Regions from separate parts of the Synechococcus sp. LTW-R genome, predicted to be linked through region 1. Evidence: predicted binding sites of a transcription regulator. Region 1 holds the regulator's gene; the other holds the start of a gene.
What was found. The regulator HrcA, encoded in region 1, represses chaperone genes, less so after heat shock. The targets are predictions, from matches to a motif close to TTAGCACTCNNNNNNNNNGAGTGCTAA.
Positions count from the first base shown of each region.

Region 1 (4,265 bases):
TCCTCACGGTCCTCCCGGACCCGCTGCTGATGGTCGGGATCCCGGTACTGCTGCAGCTGGTCATCGACCAGGTCATTGGCAAAGCCAGCGGGGGCCCGCCGGTGGCGTTGCTCGTCCTGCTGCCGTGCGCCTGGCTGCTGGTGGCGGTGGCCTGCAATGGCCTCTCCATCCGTTTGTTTGCAGCCCTGGGAAGCCAACTGGGAACAAGCTTTCGCCAGCGGCTGTTCGGGCATCTCCTGGAGCAACCCAACCCGAGCGACGGCAGCAGCGAAGGCAGTGAGCAGGGCCTACTGGCCCTGCAGATTCCCACCCTCGAGAACGTGGTGGTCACCCAGCTGCCGCTGTTCACCTGGACCGTGGCCCAGCTGTTGTTGGGGGTTCTGCTGCTCTTCACCAGCGACTGGCGGCTCGCCTTGGTGGCGATCGTGCTCACCCCGCTGCTGCTTGTCAGTCAGGTGGCCTTCACCCCGGCCCTGGCCCGGCGGGAAGAGGCACGGGTCGAGCAGGCCGGCCTGCTGCTCAGTTACGCCAGCGAGCGCCTGCGCAGCCGGGAGCTCGTGGATCTCTTTGGCCTGCGCAGTCCCACCCGCTCGGAATTCAATCGACGCAACCGGGAGTTGATGCGCTGGGCCCAACGGGTCGGGGCGGTGTCGGGCCTCCAGCAGGCCGCCCTGACCGCCTCCGCGATGCTCACCCTGGTCAGCGTGTTCGCCCTCGGCACCTGGCTGGTGCTGGAGCAACAGCTCACGGTCGGGCAACTGGTCTCGGCCCTCGGGATCGCCACCGCCATGGTCAGTGGCATGTGGCAACTGGGGGCCTCCCTGCTGCCGCTGCAGGCCGCCACGACCGCCCTGAACCTGCTGGAGCACGAGTTGCCGGCGGCGCGGCGCTCCGAGCAACGGCCGGCGGTGGCCCGGGGGATTGAGCCCCGCCCACCGGACCTGCGGCAGCAGCTGGTCATCGAGCAGGTGCAGTTCCGCTACCCCGGTGGCGGCGGGCTCAGCCAGTTCAACCTGACCATCCCCGCCAACAGCTCCCTGGCCCTGGTGGGTCCCAGCGGAGGGGGGAAAAGCACGGTGCTGCGGCTGCTGCTGCGGCAGATCGAACCGCAACGCGGCTGCCTGCGGGTCGATGGGATTCCCCTCAGCGAGACCGACCGCGGCCAATGGCTTGAGCAGGTGGCCTTGGTGCCCCAGGAGACGGTGCTTTTTGATCTCTCCATCGCCGACAACATCCGACTGGGCCGCCTCGAGGCCAGCGATCAGGAGGTGCTGGAGGCGGCCTTAGCCGCCGAGCTGGGGGACCTCATCCAGACCCTGCCGGAGGGCTTACATACCCCGGTGGGCTCCGGCGGCGGTCGCCTCTCCGGCGGCCAAAAGCAACGGATCGCCATCGCCCGGGCAATCGTGCGCAACCCGAGGCTGCTCCTGCTGGATGAGGCCACCAGCGCCCTCGACCCCAGCACCGAAGAGGCCATCAACGCCACCCTGCGCCGGCTCAGCGCGGGCCGCACGGTGGTCTCCGTCCTGCACCGGCTGCGGGCGGCGGCGGCCATGGATCAGATCGCCGTGATCGATCGCGGCCAGGTGGTGGAGCTCGGGCACCACAACGACCTCTTGGCCGCAGGCGGGCTCTATGCCTCCTTCTGGCACCGCCAGATGAGCGGCTTCAACCTGTCGCAACGGGTGCGGATCACGCCCGAGCGCCTGGCCACGATCCCCCTCTTCCATGGGGTGGATCCAAAGCTGTTGCACTGGCTGGCCGCGGAATTTGTCAGCGACCGCATCCGCCACGGCGAGGAGGTCTTCCGCGAAGGGGACGCGCCGGATGCCTTTTACGTCGTGGTGGCCGGCACCTTGGAGGTGCTGCAAGACGACCTCTGGGGCGGGATTCCGATCAAGCAAGGGCTGGTGGAAGAGGGGGACTTCTTCGGCGATGCCGGCCTGATCGAGGACCAACCACGGGCCGTCACGGTGCGGGCACGGGGGGATGGCCTGCTGCTGCGGCTGGACCGCGATCGCTTCCTGGATTTGCTGGATCAGGACCCGGACTACCGCCGCTTTTTCCTGCATTCAGCACGCGCCAGCGTTTAGGCCCCGTAGCATCCGCCCAGCGGCTCTGATGCACCGTTTTGCAGCCCCTGCCCCGCCGGCAACAGGAGGTGCTTCAGGCGACGGTGCAGCACTACGTCGACACCACGGAGCCCGTCGGCAGCCAAACCCTGGTGCGGCGCTTTGGCCTGAAGGCCAGCCCGGCCACGGTGCGCTCGGCGATGGGCGCCCTGGAGCAGCGCGGACTGCTCACCCAACCGCACACCTCCGCCGGCCGCGTCCCGAGCCAACTGGGCTATCGCCACTACGTCGACTGCCTGCTGCCCGCCCCCGGGGCCGCCGCCAGCCAACTCAGCCGCGAACTCACGGGACTGAGTCTCCAGTGGGCGGCCCTGGATGACCTGCTGCTGCAACTCGCCCGCCGCCTCGCGGACCTCACGGGCTTGATGAGCCTGATCACGCGGCCCCAGGAACTCGGGGGAAGCCTCGAGACGCTCCGCCTGGTGCCGAGCAACGACCGGCTGCTGGTGCTGCTCGTGGAAAAGGGGGCGGCGGCCAGCTGCTTGAACCTGCGGATGCCCGAGGAACTCGGGGCCCAGGTGCCGGCCCTGGAGCGCTGGGCCAGCGATCAACTCCAAGGGGGCGCCGGCCGCCTGAACTGGAAGGCCCTGCCGAGCCAACTGGGCAGCAGCGGCGAACTCCTCCGTCAGGGCCTGAGCAGCCACAGCCTGGCCCGGGGCGGTGGCGGCGAAGGGGCGGTGAGCCTCGGGGTGGCCGGGCTGCTCGGACAACCCGAGTTCCAAAGCAGCTCGAGCCTGAAACCGCTGCTGCAGCTCGTGGAGCTGGAGCCTCAGCAGGTCCTGCAAAGCGAAGCCGCCAGCGGTCACGGTGGGGTCTGGATTGGCTCAGAGCATCCCCATCCCGCCCTGCAGCACTGCGCCGTGGTGCAGGCCAGCTATGGCAGCCGCACCGGAGCGAGCGGCCAGGTGGCCCTGATCGGTCCGATGCGGATGGCCTATTCCACCGCGCGTTCAGCGGTAGAAGGCGTCGCGGGGTATCTCGACCGCCTGCTCAGCTGAGGGCGCTGCCGAAGCGATCGGCCACGGTGTTGACGTCCTTGTCGCCGCGGCCGGAGAGGTTGAGGACCACCTCGGTGCCAGGGGCCAAGGTCGGGCAGAGCTTGTCGAGCCAGGCGAAAGCGTGGGCGGTCTCCAGCGCGGGAATGATGCCCTCGAGCTGACAGAGCAGCTGCAGGGCGTCCAAGGCCTCTGCATCCGTCACGGCGCCGTACTCGGCCCGGCCGATGGTCTTGAGGTAGCTGTGCTCGGGGCCCACGCCGGGATAGTCCAGGCCCGCGCTGATCGAGTGGGCCTCTTGCACCTGCCCTTCGCTGTCCTGCAGCAGCAGGCTCATGGCGCCGTGGAGCACACCCAGACGGCCTTCGGTGATGGTCGCGGCGTGGCGGCCCGTCGGGACACCGTCGCCGGCGGCTTCGACACCGATCAAGCGGACGTTGGTGTCGGGGACAAAGGGATGGAACAGCCCCATGGCGTTGGAGCCACCGCCCACACAGGCCACCAACACATCGGGGTTGCGGCCGAAGGCCTCATGGCACTGGCGCTTGGTTTCCTCGCCGATCACAGCGTGGAAGTCACGCACCAACATCGGGAAGGGATGGGGGCCAGCGACGGAACCGAGGATGTAGTGGGTGGTCTCCACATTGGTCACCCAATCGCGGATCGCCTCACTGGTGGCGTCCTTCAGAGTGGCCGTGCCCGCCGTCACGGGCTGAACCGTGGCCCCGAGCAGGCGCATCCGGAAGACGTTCAGGGCCTGACGGCGCATGTCCTCGGCGCCCATGTAGACGACACACTCGAGGCCGAAGCGGGCACAGACCGTGGCCGTGGCCACACCGTGCTGACCGGCACCGGTTTCCGCAATGATCCGCTTCTTGCCCATCCGCAGGGCCAGGAGGGCCTGCCCGAGGGCGTTATTGATCTTGTGGGCGCCGGTGTGGTTCAGGTCCTCACGCTTCAGCCAAATGCGCGGACCGCCCTCGGGGCGGCGGTAGTGCTCGCTGAGCCGCTCCGCTTCATAGAGGGGGTTGGGCCGGCCAACGTAGGTGCGCAGCAGATGGTTGAGCCGGTCGGTGAAGGCAGGATCCTTCCAGGCCTCCGCCGCGGCCTGCTCCAGTTCCGCCAGGGCGGGAATAAG
Region 1 is NZ_CP059060.1:2,116,438-2,120,702, reverse strand. Features, by position in the region: gene H0O22_RS11720 (ABC transporter transmembrane domain-containing protein) at 1-2,093, shown strand, start outside; gene H0O22_RS11715 (heat-inducible transcriptional repressor HrcA) at 2,132-3,130, shown strand; gene trpB (tryptophan synthase subunit beta) at 3,123-4,265, opposite strand, start outside.

Region 2 (4,265 bases), 220 kb from region 1:
CTTCTTGTCCTTCATCTCGGTCTCGGTGGCGGCACCCACCTTGACCACGGCCACACCGCCGCTCAGCTTGGCCAGACGCTCCTGCAGCTTCTCCTTGTCGTAGGTGGAGTCGGTTTCGTCCATCTGCTTGCGGATCTGCTCGCAGCGGGCCTTCACTGCCACCTCGTTGCCTTCGGCCACGATGGTGGTGGTGTCTTTGTTGATGGTGATGCGGCGGGCGGTGCCCAGCATCTCCAGCTTGGTGTTCTCCAGCTTGAGGCCTGCGTCCTCGGTGATCAGCTGACCGTTGGTGAGAACAGCGATGTCCTCGAGCATGGCCTTACGGCGATCGCCGAAACCAGGGGCCTTCACAGCGGCCACGTTCAGGACGCCACGCAGACGGTTCACCACGAGGGTGGCCAGGGCTTCCTTCTCGATGTCCTCAGCAATGATCAGCAGAGGCTTGCCGGTGCGGGCGATCTGCTCGAGCACGGGCACGAGGTCCTGCACCAGACCGATCTTCTTGTCGGTCAGCAGGATGTAGGGCTCCTCCAGAACCGCTTCCATCCGCTCGGTGTCGGTGGCGAAGTAAGGGGAGATGTAGCCCTTGTCGAAGCGCATGCCTTCGGTGACCTCCAGTTCGGTGGTCATCGACTTGCCTTCCTCGAGGGAGATCACACCCTCTTTGCCGACTTTGTCCATGGCGTCGGCGATCATGCGGCCGACTTCCTCGTCGTTGCCAGCGGAGATGGTGCCGACCTGAGCGATCGCGTTGGAGTCGCTGATGGGCTTGGCGTTCTCCTTGATCTTCTCGACCAGGAACTCAGCAGCCTTGTCGATGCCCTTCTTCAGGGTGATGGCGTTGGCGCCAGCAGCGACATTGCGCAGACCGGACTTGACCATGGCGTGGGCCAGGACGGTCGCGGTGGTGGTGCCGTCACCGGCGGCATCGTTGGTCTTGGAGGCGGCCTGACGGATCAGGGCAACACCGGTGTTCTCGATGTGATCCTCGAGCTCAATCTCCTTGGCGATTGTGACGCCGTCATTGATGATCTGAGGAGCGCCGAACTTCTTCTCGAGGACGACGTTTCGGCCTTTGGGGCCGAGGGTCACGGCAACGGACTCGGCCAGGATGTCAATGCCTTTTTCCAGAGCGCGGCGAGCCTGCTCGTTGTAAATGATGCGCTTAGCCATGGGAGGCGGTTCTCGCGAAAAGTGGGGTTAGGAAAAAACGGGTCGGACTCAGCTGACGACAGCCAGGATGTCCTTCTCAGACAGGAGCACGTACTCGTCGCTGCCGAGCTTGATGTCGGTGCCGGCGTACTTGCTGTAGAGGACCTTGTCGCCAACGCTCACTTCAGGAGCCTGACGGGAACCGTCGTCGTTGCGCTTGCCGGGGCCCACCTGCACCACTTCACCCACCTGGGGCTTTTCTTTGGCGGAGTCAGGCAGAAGGATGCCGCCGGCGGTCTTCTCTTCGGACTCGGAGACCTTGATGAAGATGCGATCGCCCAGGGGCTTGACGGTGGAAACGCTGAGGGAAACAGCAGCCATGGATGGAATTCGGGTTGGGTGGCGAAACCATTGGCATGGCGCCAGAGACGCTGCCAGGGTCGCGGCGTAATCACGCCTGGGAACGCGAGTTAGCACTCGCATCCCTTGAGTGCCAAGTTATGGGCGCGCTTCCCTCGTCCACAACCACCTAGCGGGGCGGGTGACCGAACAGGGCTGGGGAGGGGTGACGGAGCGACGGGGCGCGGTGGTATGTTTGCGCCGCTTCAAGTGGGATTGGTCCCGCTGCGCGCCCTGCTACTTCTCCTTTAAATGGCTGCTGCTACTGCCACCGGCACTAAAGGCCTCGTCCGGCAGGTCATCGGACCGGTGATCGACGTCGAATTTCCGGCCGGCAAGCTGCCCAAGATTTTCAACGCTCTCCGCATCGAGGGCAAAAACCCCGCTGGTCAAGACGTTGCTCTGACCGCTGAGGTTCAACAGCTGCTCGGCGACCACCGCGTCCGCGCCGTGGCCATGAGCGGCACCGACGGCCTGGTTCGCGGCATGGAAGCCCTGGACACCGGCGCCCCCATCTCCGTGCCCGTGGGTGAAGCCACCCTCGGCCGCATCTTCAACGTGCTCGGCGAGCCCGTCGACGAGCAGGGTCCGGTGAAGGCCACCGCCACCGCTCCCATCCACCGCGAAGCTCCCAAGCTGACCGACCTCGAGACCAAGCCCAAGGTCTTCGAAACCGGCATCAAGGTGATCGACCTGCTGGCTCCTTACCGCCAGGGCGGCAAGATCGGCCTCTTCGGTGGCGCCGGTGTGGGCAAGACCGTGTTGATCCAGGAGCTGATCAACAACATCGCTAAGGAGCACGGCGGTGTGTCCGTGTTCGGTGGCGTGGGTGAGCGCACCCGTGAGGGCAACGACCTCTACGAGGAATTCAAGGAGTCCGGCGTGATCAACGCCGACGACCTCTCCAAGTCGAAGGTGGCCCTCTGCTACGGCCAGATGAACGAGCCCCCCGGCGCCCGCATGCGCGTGGGTCTCTCGGCTCTGACCATGGCTGAGCACTTCCGCGACGTGAACAAGCAGGACGTGCTGCTGTTCGTCGACAACATCTTCCGTTTCGTGCAGGCCGGCTCCGAGGTGTCCGCACTGCTCGGCCGCATGCCTTCCGCTGTGGGCTACCAGCCCACCCTGGGCACCGACGTGGGTGGCCTGCAGGAGCGCATCACCTCCACCCTCGAGGGTTCGATCACCTCGATTCAGGCTGTGTATGTGCCTGCGGACGACCTCACCGACCCCGCACCTGCCACCACCTTTGCTCACCTGGACGCCACCACCGTGCTGAACCGCGGCCTGGCTTCCAAGGGCATCTACCCCGCTGTGGATCCCCTGGACTCCACCAGCACCATGCTTCAGCCCTCCGTCGTGGGTGACGAGCATTACCGCACCGCCCGCGCCGTGCAGTCCACCCTGCAGCGCTACAAAGAGCTCCAGGACATCATCGCGATTCTGGGTCTGGACGAACTGTCCGAGGAAGACCGTCGCACCGTGGACCGCGCTCGCAAGATCGAGAAGTTCCTCTCCCAGCCCTTCTTCGTGGCTGAGATCTTCACCGGCATGCCCGGTAAGTACGTGAAGCTCGAGGACACCATCAAGGGCTTCAACATGGTCCTCTCCGGTGAACTGGATCACCTCCCCGAAGCTGCCTTCTATCTGGTTGGCAACATCGATGAAGTGAAGGCCAAGGCCGCCAAGATCCAAGCCGACGCCAAAGGTTGATCCGGAGCGTTAGCTGATGTCTCTTACCCTCCGCGTTCTGGCTCCAGACCAGAGCGTCTTCGACGGCCCCGCCGACGAAGTCATCCTTCCTTCCACCACTGGCCAACTGGGCATCCTTCCCGGTCACGTCTCCCTACTCACCGCCCTCGACTACGGGGTGCTGCGGGTTCGCGAGAACAACAACTGGAAAGCCATTGCCCTTCAGGGTGGTTTCGCTGAGATCGAAGCGGATGAAGTCACCGTTCTGGTGAACACCGCTGAACTCGGCAGCTCCATCAATGCTGATGAAGCCAACAAAGAACTGGAAGCAGCCACCGCGGCCGCCAATCAGTTCGAAGGTCAAGCCGCCAGCACCGAAAAGCTGAAGGCCCAACAAGCCCTTTCCCGTGCCCGCGCCCGGGTGCAGGCCGCAACCCTCAACAAGTGAGTCCAGGCTCACCTTGATCGCTCAAGCGCCCCCGCGGGGGCGCTTTTTTATGCTCAGCCCACAGATCCCAAGCCATGGGCCTCGGCACCACTCTCGGCAGGCAGCTGCGCCAATGGCTGATCCAGGACCCTGAGGCGCTCCAGAGCGGTCGGGCGATCGCCAACCGCCTCATTGATGCCATCGGCGCGGAGGACGGCCTCAAAGGGCCGATCCGGGACCTCGCCAATCAGCCCCTACTGCTGCAACTCCTGCATGGGAGTGGCGCCAGCCAAGCCAGTGCCCGCGCCAGCCTGGGCGCACACATCCGCCAGACCTACTCCGCCGAGGTGCAAGCCGAGCTGCAGGATCTGCTCGACGCGGTCTGCGGCCAAGAGTCGCCGGTAAACGAACGCTCTGCTCCTGCTTCAACAGCCGCACCACGCCCAACCGCTCCAGCGCCACAACCCGAACCGCTTGCGGGGTTCACGCCAAGCCTGCGCCGTCTGGAACCCCTGGCACCTGGACTGGCCCTCTCGGCCTGCGGCGCCCTGGTGCTGAGCTGGTTGGGTCAAGAACTGGATCGGCTGATCTTCGA
Region 2 is NZ_CP059060.1:2,337,977-2,342,241, reverse strand. Features, by position in the region: gene groL (chaperonin GroEL) at 1-1,173, opposite strand, end outside; gene groES (co-chaperone GroES) at 1,222-1,533, opposite strand; gene atpD (F0F1 ATP synthase subunit beta) at 1,804-3,264, shown strand; gene atpC (ATP synthase F1 subunit epsilon) at 3,281-3,691, shown strand; gene H0O22_RS12880 (rhomboid family intramembrane serine protease) at 3,766-4,265, shown strand, end outside.
Region 2: groES (co-chaperone GroES) is a predicted target of HrcA. The motif match lies at 1,623-1,649, and genes of this name have one in related genera.